One region of the Paraburkholderia sp. JHI869 genome, then DNA from elsewhere that is predicted to be linked to it. Evidence: riboswitches for the same ligand, from Rfam matches in the RefSeq annotation. Region 1 holds a riboswitch; the other holds the start of a gene.

What was found. Region 1 has a riboswitch for cobalamin ahead of cobW (cobalamin biosynthesis protein CobW). Riboswitches for the same ligand answer to the same signal wherever they lie in the genome.
Region 2: another riboswitch for cobalamin. It lies ahead of VSR72_RS00720 (TonB-dependent receptor); the one in region 1 lies ahead of cobW (cobalamin biosynthesis protein CobW).

What each region holds. Positions count from the first base shown of each region.
Region 1 covers NZ_JAYMSC010000010.1:109,696-116,564, forward strand. Annotated here, with positions in the region: gene VSR72_RS18615 (VOC family protein) at 1-218, shown strand, start outside; gene bluB (5,6-dimethylbenzimidazole synthase) at 232-924, opposite strand; gene VSR72_RS18625 (cobyrinate a,c-diamide synthase) at 908-2,218, opposite strand; gene cobO (cob(I)yrinic acid a,c-diamide adenosyltransferase) at 2,223-2,825, opposite strand; gene VSR72_RS18635 (cobalamin biosynthesis protein) at 2,822-3,316, opposite strand; cobalamin riboswitch at 3,441-3,711, shown strand; gene cobW (cobalamin biosynthesis protein CobW) at 3,927-5,018, shown strand; gene cobN (cobaltochelatase subunit CobN) at 5,046-6,869, shown strand, end outside.
Region 2 covers NZ_JAYMSC010000001.1:145,579-152,447, reverse strand. Annotated here, with positions in the region: gene VSR72_RS00730 (phosphatase PAP2 family protein) at 1-1,370, shown strand, start outside; gene VSR72_RS00725 (porin) at 1,416-2,510, opposite strand; cobalamin riboswitch at 2,668-2,850, shown strand; gene VSR72_RS00720 (TonB-dependent receptor) at 2,950-4,881, shown strand; gene VSR72_RS00715 (glutamine cyclotransferase) at 4,894-5,535, opposite strand; gene VSR72_RS00710 (helix-turn-helix domain-containing protein) at 5,571-6,791, opposite strand.

The sequences.
Region 1 (6,869 bases):
CCGACTCTGCGCTTGCGCCGCGCGGCGTGCATGTGGCGTTCGCAGCGCCGAATCGCGCGGCGGTCGTTGGCTTTTATGAAGCGGGCCTGCGCGCAGGCGCGAAAGACAATGGCGAGCCCGGTGTGCGAGCCGATTACAGTCCCGACTATTACGCAGCATTCCTGATCGATCCCGACGGCAACAACGTCGAGGCCGTCTGCTACGCGCGCGAAGCGTGAGCGTGCGAGGGTCTCAGCCGCCGGGCGCTGCGTCCGGCGCCGCTTCGGTCACGACGGCCGTTGCGTCCTGCGGCCAGCGGTTTTCGAACACGCATTCGCCAAGCGGCTTGCGTTCGGCCCACTTCTCCATTTCGAGCATCGGCTGCGGGTAGAACGCGTCGACCTGACCCACGCAGAGTATCGCCACCGGCTTGGCGCCCGGCGGCATGGCGAGCAGGGCGCGCACTTCGTCGACGTCGAAGATCGACACCCAGCCCATGCCGAGCCCTTCGGCGCGAGCCGCGAGCCACATGTTCTGGATCGCGCACGCCACGGAGGCGAGGTCCATCTCCGGCAGCGTGCGCCGGCCGAAGACGTGGGCTTCGCGGCGGTCCATCAGCGCGACCACGAGCACCTCGGCGCAGTCGCGCATGCCTTCCACCTTGAGCTTCATGAACTCGTCACGGCGCTTGCCCAGCGCATCGGCGGTCGCGATGCGCTCGCGCTCGACCGTTGCGTGAAGTTGCTCGCGCAACGTGTTGTCCGTGATGCGCACGATGCGCCACGGCTGCATGAAGCCTACGCTCGGCGCATGATGTGCGGCGTCGAGCAGGCGCGCGAGCGTCGCGGGTTCGATCGGACCCGGCGCGAAGTGCCGCATGTCGCGGCGCTCGTAAATCGCGCGGTAGACCGCCGCGCGCTCGGCTTCGTCAAAGGGCTGTGCCATGGAAGAGTGCGGCCGCGAAAGCCGGGTTGGAGGGCCAGTAAGCGTGCATATAGGTGCTCGCGATCGAGCCATGCCGATACAGCGCCTCGCCGGGCGCACCAGTCTGTGCGTGGCGTGCCGTGAGCGTGGGCGCAAGCGGCGTGGCGATGCGCGAATAGTGAAACGTGTGGCCGCGCAGCGCGCCATGCGCGCCGTCGAGTTGCTGCATGCCGAGCGCCGCGAAGCGCTTTTGCATGACCGCCTCGCCTGGCAGCAGGCCGAGCATCGGCGTGCGCGCGCCTTCTACGTCGGTCAGCGCGTCGAGCAGATAAAGCATGCCGCCGCATTCGGCGACGAGCGGTCTGCCTGCGGATACATGTACGCGCAACGAATTTGCGCTCTGCGTATTGCGCGCGAGCGCCGCAGCATGAAGCTCGGGATAGCCGCCGGGCAGAAAGATCGCATCGGCGCTGGCGGGCGCGGGCTCGTTCGAGAGCGGAGAGAAATAGCTCACGCTTGCGCCCAGCGCTTCGAGCAACGCAATGTTCGCGGGATAGAGAAACGAGAACGCGGCGTCGCGCGCAATGGCGATATGACGGCCTTCGAGCAGGCGTGGAATTGATTCGTCATGCGAAGGATCGGCGAACGCCACGGGAGGCGGCAATTCCGCGAGTGCAGTCTGCGCGAGCGCGTCGGCGGCGCGTTCTATGCGCGCGTCGAGGTCGTCGATCTCCGCAGCCTGATGCAGTCCGAGATGGCGGTCAGGCAACGCCATCGTCGCTTCGCTCGCTACGTGCCCGAGCCAGCGCACGTCGGCGGGCAATGCCTCCTGCAGCATCTGCGCGTGGCGCGCCGAGCCGACGCGGTTCGCCAGCACGCCATGAAACGGCACATCCGGCCGAAAACGCGCGAGACCGAACGCGATCGCGCCGAAGGTCTGCGCCATCGACTTCGCGCTCACGACGGCGGCCACCGGCACGCCGAACGTGGTCGCGAGATCGGCGCTGCTCGGCGTGCCGTCGAACAGGCCCATCACGCCTTCGATGAGGATCAGGTCGGCTTCGCGCGCGGCCTGCGCGAGGAGGGCGCGGCACGCTTGCTCGCCCACCATCCACAGGTCGAGCGAGAGCACGGGCGCGCCACTCGCGCGCGCGAGGATCATGGGGTCGAGAAAATCCGGCCCGGTTTTGAACACGCGCACGCGACGCCCCGCGCGCCGATGCAGGCGCGCGAGACCCGCCGTGAGCGTGGTCTTGCCCTGGCCCGAAGCGGGTGCGCTGATGAAGAGCGCGGGGCAGGCGAGCGTTGCGCTCATGCGCTCAAAACTCCACGCCCTTTTGCGCCTTTACGCCTTGCTCGCGATACGGATGCTTCACAAGGCGCATTTCCGTGACGAGGTCGGCGGCTTCGATCAGCGCGTCGGGCGCATGGCGGCCCGTCACGACCACGTGCACGTGCGGCGCGCGCGACGCGATCACGCCGAGCACTTCTTCAAGCGGCAGGTACTCGTATTTGAGTACCGTGTTGAGTTCGTCGAGGATCACCATCGCGTACTCGCCGCTCTCGATCATGCGCTTGGCCTCGTCCCAGCCCTTGCGCGCGGTGGCGATGTCGCCGTCACGATTCTGCGTGTTCCAGGTGTAGCCGTCGCCCATCGTCACGAAATCGCAGTGCGCGACGCTGCCGAGGAAATCGCGTTCGGCCGTGTGCAGCGCGCCCTTGATGAACTGCACGACACCGAGCTTCATGCCGTGGCCGAGCATGCGCACGGCCATGCCGAACGCGGCTGTGCTCTTGCCTTTGCCGTTGCCGGTGTTGACGATCAACAGGCCCTTTTCGTGCGTCGCGGCGGCCTGCTTTTTCTCGTGGCCTTCGCGGCGGCGTTGCGTCATGCGTTGGTGCGATTCGGGATCGGTTTTCATCGTCGTGAGTGGGTTGGTTGCGGGGCTTGCGCGTCCGCGTTTTCGTCTTTTAGCAGCATGCTCGCGATCGCCACTGTTACGCCTTCGAGCGCCAGCTTGCCGCGCACGAGCGGCCCGCCGCTAGCCGCAAGACGCGCGCAGGGCTCGCACACGCCATCCACGCCGAAACGCGCTTGCGCGGCTAAGGAAGGCGGGGCAAGCGTTGGCGTCGTGGCCAATTGCTCTCGCGTGAACGTACGCAAGGGCAGCGCATGTGCCGCGCAAAACGCTTGCAACGCGGGTTCACTGGCTTTGGCGTCGAGCGTTGCCACCGCCGTTACGCTTTCAAGCGGCCACGCGCCGAGCGCGGCGCGCACCGCCGCCTCGACCTGCGCGAGCGTCACGCCGCGCCGGCAGCCAATGCCGAGCACGAGCGCAGTCACGCGCTGTGCGGGCTCCAGCGTGGCTTCGAATGAGGCGGCGTGCGAGGCGCGCTTTTCAGCAGGATTCACGGCGAGAGCGTCGATCGAAGGCGTGGCCGGGGAGGCAAAAGCCGGCCCGTGCCGGATGCGCGCTACGATAGCACACGCTTTTGCGGCTTCCCACGCCTTCCTTGACGCGCAGGCGCCCCGCGCCTACACTCGCACGCACTCTGGTGCTCGCGCGCGCGATTCATACTGCGTGCGCAGTTAAACGGGAATCAGGGAGCCATCCCGCCTCGGGCATGGCCAACCTGAACTGCACCCGCAACGGTACAACGAGCGCGGCGTTCGCACGAATGCCGCAAACCGCTTCCATGCTTCACGCAGTCCACGCCACTGTGCGAGCCGGCCGCAAGGCCGCTCGCGCGGGAAGGCGAAGCGGTGTTTCGTCAGTCCGGATACCGGCCAGATACGTGGGATTCGCGCTGCGGGGATGCGGTGCCGGGTCCGTGATATTCATGCGTCAGCCGGGCGAGGCCCGGGTGCGTTTCTGGTCGTTCGTCCCCTGCAGGTTTTGTTGAATCGTTACGCGTGGCAGCGTCTGCATGGCTACGCGCGTACTCGCAATGCAACACCCGTACGAACGGCCAACGCGACGCACCATGCCCCTCTATACGGCCTGGCGCCGAAGGAGCACTTCATGCAAATGCGCAAGATTCCGGTCACGATCGTGACGGGCTTTCTCGGCAGCGGCAAAACCACGCTGCTGCGTCACATTCTTCAGCACGCGGGCGGCCTGCGCGTGGCGGTCATCGTCAACGAATTCGGCGAACTCGGTATCGACGGCGAAATTCTGCGTGGCTGCGGCATTGGCTGCGACGAGAACGGCAACGAAACGCAAGGCCAGCTCTACGAACTCGCGAACGGGTGCCTGTGCTGCACCGTGCAGGAAGAGTTCTTCCCGGTGATGGAGAAACTGCTCGAACGCCGCGGCGAGATCGATCACGTGCTGATCGAAACCTCGGGCCTCGCGCTGCCCAAGCCGCTCGTGCAGGCGTTCAACTGGCCGTCGATCCGCAATGCGTTCACCGTCGATGCAGTCGTGACCGTGGTGGACGGTCCCGCGGCCGCGAGCGGCCAGTTCGCCGAAAATCCGCAAGCCGTGGACGCGCAGCGCCGCGCCGACCCGAATCTCGACCACGAATCGCCGCTGCACGAGCTGTTCGAAGACCAGCTTTCGGCCGCCGATCTCGTCATCCTCAACAAGACCGATCTGCTGGACGAAGCGGGCCAGGACGCGCTCATCGCCGATCTGCGCGAAGAGCTGCCGCCGCAGGTGAAGATCGTGCGCGCGCAGCACGGCAAGCTCGACCTGCATACGCTGCTCGGGCTCGAAGCGGCCTCCGAGGAGAGCATCCATCTGCGCCACGACCATCACGGTTCCGCCGACGATCCCGATCATCACCATGACGAGTTCGACTCGGTCGTGGTGTCGGGTGCCGCGGCTTCGCGCGAGAGCGTGATCGAGGCGCTGCAACAACTCGTCGATGCGCACACGATCTATCGCGTGAAGGGCTTCGCCGCGCTGCCGGGCGCGCCGATGCGCCTCGTGATTCAAGGCGTGGGCCGTCGCTTCGACAGCTATTTCGACCGCCGCTGGAATGCGCAGGAAAGCGCGGCGCAGCCGCTCGCGAGCCGCTTCGTGCTGATTGGCGAAGATCTCGATGGCACGACGCTGCAAGCGGCATTCTCTGCTGCGTTGGCGAGCGTGCAGACCGCGATCGCGAAGTGAACGCGCTGAGCTAGACGAGGCCGTACCATGCATTTGCTGCGCACCACGCCGGGCGGTTTCGTCGACGACACGCAGGGCGTCATCCGTATCGACCAGCAGCCCGCCGAGATTGTCGTGCTGAGTTCTGCGGACACCACGCTCGCGTTGCTGGCGAGCGTCGTGCCGCGCCTGCCCGCAGGTTTTCCGAGCGTGCGGCTCGCAAACGTCACGTATCTGCGCCAGCCCGCATCGGTGGACTTCTACGTCGAAGACGTCTTGCAGCATGCGCGCGTGGTGGTGGTCGATCATCTGGGCGGCGAGACGTACTGGCCTTACGGTATCGAGCAGGTCGTGTCGCTCGCGGAGCGCCGTGGCCAACTGCTCGCGATGTTTTCCGGCGACTTGCAGGAAGATCCCAACCTCATCGCGAAGAGTCGCGCCGAGCCGGAATTTTGCCGCCTGTTGTGGCGCTATCTGCGCGAAGGCGGCGCGGCCAACGCCGAATCGTTCCTGCGCGCGCTCGCGTGGCGTGCATTCGATTGGGGCAGCGAGCCTGCGCCGCCCGTCGTGCTGCCCGCTGCCGCGCTTTATTGCCCGCAGCGCGACGTCGCGACCATCGACGAATGGCGCGCGCGCTGGCAACCGGGCGCGCCGGTTGTCGCGCTGCTGTTTTACAAGGCGCATTTGCAGGCCGCGAACACGGCCGCCTTCGATGCCCTCATCACCGCGCTGCTGGAGCGCGGCATGAACCCGCTGCCGCTGGCGATCACCTCGCTCAAGGACACCTTGAGCCGCGACGTGCTCGATCAACTGGCGGCCGAGCACGATGTCTCGCTCGTGCTGAACACCACGGCGTTTGCGGCTTCGTCATTGGACGCCCCCGAACCGCTCGCGCTTGCTGGTGACGCGCCCGTGCTTCAGGTGATCCTGAGCGGCGGTAATCGCGAAGACTGGGTGAAGGACAATCATGGCCTGAATTCGCGCGACATCGCCATGCATATCGCGCTGCCCGAAGTGGACGGCCGCGTGATTACGCGTGCGATCAGCTTCAAGGGCCTCGCCTACCACTGCAAAGAAACGCAGGTCGATGTCGTGCGCTATCAGCCAGACCTGGAACGCGTGGCGTTCGTCGCCGAACTCGCGCGCCGCTGGTGCCGATTGCGCAGCCTGCCCAACGATGAGAAAAAGCTTGCGCTCGTGCTCGCGAACTATCCGATGAGTGAAGGGCGCATTGGCAACGGCGTGGGGCTCGATACGCCGGCCTCGGTGGTCGGCATCCTGCGCATGCTTCGCGACGAAGGCTACCGCGTGCCCGATCTGCCCGAAGACGGCGACGCGCTCATGCGCATCCTCACGCAGGGCGTGACGAACGATCCCGACACGCGCGCGCTGCGCCCCGCATGGCAGAGCCTTTCGCTTGACGACTACCGCGCGCGCTTCTCGCAGTTGCCCGTCGAGGCGCAGAACGCGCTGATCGCGCGCTGGGGCGTGCCGGAAGACGACCCCACGGTACGCCGCGGCCGCTTCATGATCGCGGGCTGGCGCTGCGGCCAGGTGTTCGTGGGCATCCAGCCCTCACGCTCGCGTGGCGACGACACTTACGCGAACTATCACGACGCCGAACTCGTGCCGCCGCACGCGTACCTCGCGTTTTACTTCTGGTTGCGCGAGACGTTCGGCATCGACGCCATCGCGCACGTGGGCAAGCACGGCAACCTGGAGTGGCTGCCGGGCAAGAGCGTGGCGCTCGCCGACACCTGCTGGCCCGACATGGCGCTCGGGCCGCTGCCGCACTTGTATCCGTTCATCGTCAACGATCCGGGAGAGGGGAGTCAGGCCAAACGGCGCGCCCAGGCCGTGATCGTCGATCAC
Region 2 (6,869 bases), on a different contig from region 1:
CCGCGGACGCCACCACGACGCTCTACAACGACTCGGGCAACAACACTGGCGTGGGCAGCACGACCAACGCGTCCTTCGGCAAGGTAGTCGACCTGCTCAACACGATGGGCAACAACGCCTCCACCGAACCCGCCAAGCGCTTCTACAAATACGCGCGGCCGTTCCGCTGGAGCACGAGCGTCGTGGTCGATCCCACGCTCGTGCCGGCTATCAGCACGACGCCTTCCACGGACGGCGGCTTCATCAGCGGCCACGAAGCCGAAGCCATGCGCGACGCGATGACGATGGCCTGGCTCGTGCCCGAGCGTTACCAGGAAATGGCGAGCCGCGGCCTCGAACTCGGCGAAAACCGCATTCTCGCGGGCATGCATTCGCCGCTCGACGTGATCGGCGGCCGCATGTTCGCGCTGGCCGCCACGGCCGCGAATCTCTACGATCCCGCGAACGCCACGCTCAAGAGCACGGCCTACGCGCAAGCGCACAGCGCACTCGAACAGGCCACCGGCACGAGCGCCACGACCTTCCCGGCCTTTGCGCATTCGGGCACGGCCGCAACCGACCGCTTTGCCGACTATGCGACCAACAAGTCGGAATTCGCGCGCCGCATGACGTTCGGCTTCAGCCAGATCGAATCGACTGAAGCGCCGCCCGTCGTGCCCAAGGGCGCCGAGGTGCTGCTCGAAACGCGCTTCCCGTACCTGAGCGCAGATCAGCGTCGCGTCGTGCTGAAGACGACCGAAATCGTCTCGGGCTATCCGGTCATGGACGATGCCGAAGGCTGGGGCCGCCTGAACATGTTTGGCGCTGCGGATGGTTATGGCGCTTTCAACGGCAACGTGATCGTGGCAATGGACGCGACCCAGGGCGGCTTCAACGCCGCGGACACCTGGCGCAACGACATTGCTGGCTCGGGCAAGCTCACGCTGCAAGGCAGCGGCACGCTCACGCTCGCGGGCAACAATAGCTACGCGGGCGGCTCGCAGGTGAGCGGCGGCGTGCTCGCCGCAGCGTCGGCCACGGCCTTCGGCAACGGCGACGTGTACGTTGGATCCGGCGGCGGCGTGAGCGTCGCGACGAGCGCACCGCTGACGGTGGCGGGCAAGTACACACAGCTCGACGGCACGACGCTCGAACTCGACATCGACGGCAACGGCGGCGGACGCGTGCGCGTGGGCGGGCAGATCACCGTGGCGGGCGGCACGCTGCACGTGAGGTTCGTGAACGGCTACGCGCCGAAAGCGGGCGATACGATCGACGTGATCGACGGCAGTGGCACATCGGTAAAATTCGCCACGGTCACCGTGGATGGCTTCAAGGCCACGCCCGTCTATTCTTCGAGCGGCGTTGCGGTGAAGCTCTCGGCTTCGTGAGGTAGCCGCGCAGCAAGGGACGGGCGTAACGCATCAGCAGCGACTTCAGAAACGATGCCGCACGCCCGCCGCCACGAGCACCTGATTACGGCCGCCCGATGGGTCGCAAGTGTTGATCATCGCAAACGCACCGGATGAAGCGCGCTGATAGATCGCCTCCGTATAAATGTCCGTGCGCTTCGACAGTTGATAATCGGCCTGCAGCGCGCCCTGATGCCAATGCGCTGAGGTCGCGCCGGTGTAGGCATACATGCCCGCCAGCGAGAACGCGGGCGTCACCTGCCAAAGCGCATTCGCTTCGTAGTTGCTGAACGCGATCGATGGCAACGGCGCGCCGCCTTCGGCCTCGCTCACGCCGGTATGGATCGAGCGTGACCAGGCCGCGCCGAGCGTCACATCGCCGAGAACGTAGCTCATGCCCGCGCCGATGGTGTCTTCGCGCTGCACCGCAACCTCGGTCGGCACGAGGCCCGCGCCCGGCAGCACCGACGTATCGTATGCGCCCACGGAAGAGGCGCCGCGCCCGTCGATGTGCATCCACGCCACGCCGGCGCTGAACCCGCCGCCGTCGTAATGAGCACCGAATCCGTAGGCACGGTTCTGCGCGAAACGCCCTGCGGCGTTCGAAAACGCATACATTGCGCCGGCGCTAAAGCCGCCATATGTTGCGCTTGCAACCTTTACGGCGTTCGAGGCGAGCCATGAATTGTTGGCGTTGTCGTTGTCGAACGGATGCGCGAATGCCGTCCCGCCCGCGCCGCCTGTTAGCGTGAACGGGGCGAAGTAGTCGTGCATCGTATCGTACTGACGGCCGAGCGTGATCGTGCCAAACCGTTCGGATTGCAAACCGACATAGAACGGATGGTCGTCGAACGCCTCACCGGATGTGACAGAGAAGCCGCGCTCGAGGCGAAAGATCGCGGCATTGCCGCCGCCGAGATCCTCGGTGCCTTGCAGGCCCCAGAAACTGCCATCGATAAGGCCCGATCCCGCGCGATACTGGGTGCGGCCGCCAACGTTGCTGACATAGTCGACGCTCGCGTCCATTTCGCCGTACAACGTGACCTGCTGCGCCGATGCGCCAGTGCCAGTGAATGCCAAAGCCGCCCCACCGAGAACGGCCAGAATGTTCTTGTTCATCAGTCTTCTTGTTTGTGTATGGGGAGAATGCATGGACTGAGTCGCGCACCTACGCGCAAAAAACAGCCGAAAGGATAACGTAAGTTGCAGGGAAGGCCAAACCGGGTGTTTTTGCCACACCAGCCAGTCAAAGGTTGACGCGCCGAATGCGCGGCCATTACCCTTGCGCGCTGATGGTTCCCGGCGACGGGATCAAAAGGGAACGCAGTGCGAGACTGCGGCTGCCCCCGCAACTGTAAGCGGCGAGTCCATGCCAGAGAGGGCCACTGGGAAACCGGGAAGGCCGGCAGCGGATGTCGACCCGCGAGCCAGGAGACCTGCCATCAGCCGAGTCCAGCAGCCGCAGCGGGCGGGGATCCCCGATGCGCAAGCACCGCCCATGCGGCGGTCGCCGTTGCAAGGACAGCCCTATACAGGAGCTGTTTCCAGCCACCACAACATGAAGTTTCGCCAATTCGTTTTGACTTCCGCCGCGCTCGCCTGTGCGTGGCAAACCGCGTACGCCGCCAACGCATCGCCCACCGAGGCGCAGCAGCAAACCAGCGACGACACCACGTTGCCCAATATCCTCGTCGTGGGCGACACGCAGCATCTGCCGCAATCGTTCGACCAGCGCTACGCGAGCACCCAGGTGCTCACGCGCGAGGATCTCGAGCGCGTCTCCCCCGCCGACCCCAGTATCGCGCAGGCGCTCGCCACGCTGCCGGGCGTCACCGTCTCGCAGACCGGCGGCCCGGGCTCGTACACGGGGGTGAGCATCCGCGGATCGTCGGCTGACCAGGTGGCCGTGTTCATCGACGGCATACGCGTGGGCTCCGTCACCACCGGCACGCCTGAATGGGCCGACCTCGCGACCGCCTCGTTCGACCGCGTCGAGGTGATCTCGGGCCCTGCCGCCGCCTCGTTCGGCGCGGACGCCGTGGGCGGCGTCGTGCAGCTCTTCACGCGCCATGCGTCGAACCAGCCGAACCAGACCACGGTGTCGTTCGGCGGCGGCTCGAACAAGACCTTCGACACGCAGGTGCGCACCTCGGGCACGATCGGCTCGACCGGACCGCTTTCCGCATTGAGCGGCCTCACCTATTCGCTGGGCCTGCACGACTACAACACGGCGGGCATCGACGCAACGCAGCCCTGGGCTTACGGCCACGAAGACGGCCGCAACCCGTACCATGCGCAGAACCTGGACGCGCGCCTTGGCTACGCGCACGACAACTGGTCGATCTCGACCTTCGCGCTCTACCACCGCTCCGATCTCTCGTACGACAACGCAGGAGGCAACGACCGCCAGCGCGACAACCAGCTAACGACCGGCCTTGCGTTCCACCTCGACATCACGCCGACCACGCAGTTCGACCAGTCCGTGGGCTACGCAACAGATCGTCAGTTCCTCTATTCGAACGACCCGACGATCCCGACCGATGAGATCGACTCGACGCGCTTTTCCACTTCCACGTCGATCACGCATCAGGAAACGGGCCACACGCTCTTTGGCATGCCGCTCGAAGGCGAAACCAAGCTCGCCTACGACTACACGCGCGAGCTGGCGTTCCTGCCTGTGGATGTGCCGAGCGGCCTGCCCGCGCGCAACGATTCCGCGGTCTCGATGCATCAGTCGACCACGCTCGGACCGCTCACGCTGTTCCTGGCGGGGCGGCACGAGATCGTGCAGGGGCAATCAGTGAATACGGGCAATGTCGCGCTCTCGTGGGCGATCACGCCGGTCTACACGGCGCGCGTTTCGTATGGCAATGCGTTCCGCCTGCCCACGTTCAACGACCTTTACTATCCGAGCTATTCGAACCCCGACCTGCTGCCCGAGCGCAGCGACTCGGTCGAAGCCGCGCTCGATGCGACCACGTCGATCGGCACGTTCACGGCGGCGGTGTACGACACGCGCGTGCACGACCTCATCACCTACAACTCGCAGACCTTCCTGCCTGTGAACGTGGGCCGCGCGCACATTCAAGGGCTCGACCTCACATACAAAGGCACGCTCGGCAAGTACACGCCGGTGAGCCTCACCGTGGGGATTCTGAATCCGCAGGACGTGACCGACCAGACCTGGCTCAATCGCCGCCCGCGCCAGACGGTGAGCCTGAGCGTGGATCACACGTGGGACGAGTTCCAGCTCCACGCGCTGAGCACCGGCGTCTCGCTGCTGTACAACGGCTCGACGTTCGACGACCAGCTCAACACGATCTACCTGCCTTCGTGGACGACGGTGAGCCTGCGCGCGTCGTACAAAGTCAATGCGCATCTCGCGCTTTCGGCCACGCTTGCGAACGTGTTCAACCGGCAGTACGTGAGCGCCTACGGGTACAACACGCTCGGGCGCACGGCGTTTGGCAAAGTTACCTATACGTTCTGACGCCCTGCGCGCCTAGCCTTCGCGTTTCGGTCGCCGCACCGCGCGAATCTTCCCGGTGTTGCCGCCGCCGCAGAAGAACTGCTCGCCGCCATCGGACTCCAGCCCAGAAACGGCGGTTCCGGGCGGCATATCGAGCTGTTCCAGCACTTCGCCCGTACCCGGATCGATGCGCCGCAAATCGCTCTCATCGCCTTCCCAGGTGCCGTGCCACAGCTCGCCGTCCACCCACGTCACGCCGGTGACGAAGCGGCTCGATTCGAGCGTGCGCAAGATCGCGCCCGTCTGCGGATCGACCTGATGGATCTTGCGCTCGCGATACACCCCGACCCAGAGCGTGCCGTCCGCCCACGCAAGGCCCGAGTCGCTGCCACCACCGGGCGCGGGAATCGTGGCGAGCACGCGGCCCGTTTCGGGGTCGATCTTGTGGATGCGGTCCTCGGCGATCTGAAACAGATGCCTGCCGTCGAAGGCCGTGCCCGCGTGCGCCGCGATGTCGATCGAGCGCTGCGTCTGGCCGCTCACAGGATCGAGCGACGCAATGCGCTCGCCCACGGCGAACCACACGTGCTTGCCATCGTACGAGACCCCGCCCACCTTCTCGATGCCGGGAAAAGGGCCGTACTCGCGGACGACTTCGGCGGTCGATCGTTTCATGACTTCCTCCTTGAATGAAGGGACAGGCGTTCATCCTAATCGCCCGGCAGCGGCGCGGGGAGTAACAAGGTCGTCGCGAATCCGGGAACGGGCGGCGTGGTCCAGCGGCGCGCGCGGCCGTAGCCGAACGACTGCACCTTGTCCGCCGCCGCAAGCGAATCGAGCGCGCGCTGCACGGTGCGCTGGCTCGCGCCAAGCGCAAGCGCCAGCGCCGAACTCGACCACGATTCGCCGTCGGCGAGAAAAGCCAGCACGGCTGCGTGCTTCTCTTCCACCGGACGCGCCAGCACCACCACTTCGCTCGCGTGGCGCGGCGCGAGTGCGAAGCCCTGCTGGGTCGCACCGATATCGGCTACGTCGCGCATCAGCGTACGCAGGCGGCCAATTTCCACGCGCAGGCGCGCGCGGTGCGTTTCGTCGGCGTGCTTCGTGCGAAAGGCGCGCTCGATGAGCGCGTCGCGCGCAACGTCGGCGGGCCACGCCTCGGCGAGCGCGCGGGCGAGCACGAACAGCACGGGCCGTCGCGCAAGCTCGATGACCGTCGCCCCCTCGCGCGCGACGTAGCGGCACGCGTCCACGACGAGCGCCTTCGAGGCGAGCAGCGCCTCGACATCCTCCAGCAGCAGCACCCGCTCTTCGCCCCGCGCGATGAGGCGCGCAGCCGGCGAGGTCAACAACCGCGCAGCGCTCTCGATCTCGGCGCTCAGCGCCGCGATGCCGGCCTCGCGCGCGGCGCGTGCGGCCTCGGAGAGCGCCCGGCGTGCCGCCTGCGATTGAATGCGCCGCATGGCAATGCCAGCAGCGATCAGTTCGTGCGCTGCACGCAACGCGGGCGGGAGCGGCGCCGGGTTGACTTCCGCGAGCATGGCCCCAGCCTCGTCGAGCCGGCCGATGAGCAGCAAACGGCGAATTTCCAGGTAGCGCGCATGCGCGGCGTTGAGGCGGTCGCCATGAGATTCGAGCGTTTGCCGCGCTGCAGCGAGCGTATCGGTCGGCCAGCCGAGATCGCGCGATGCAAGCGCGATTTCGGCCTCGGCGACAACGCAGCGCGCGCGGGCCACGGCCTCGCGCGAACCGAAGCCGCGCGCGGCGCTGCGCAGCAGCGCTTTCGCGCGCGCGAAGTCGCCAAGCTGCGCCATGGCGATGCCGCGCAGCGCGAGCGCGGGCGCGTCGTCACGCAACGCGACCCGGTTCAGCGCGCCGAGCGGGTCACCGGCCGCGAGCGCGCGCGCCGCCGACGTGATCAGCGAATCCATGGTCATGCGAATCCCGCCACACTTGTCACTCCCCCTCCTCCTGGGTCCGGACCTAATCTAACACGGCGATCAAATGCA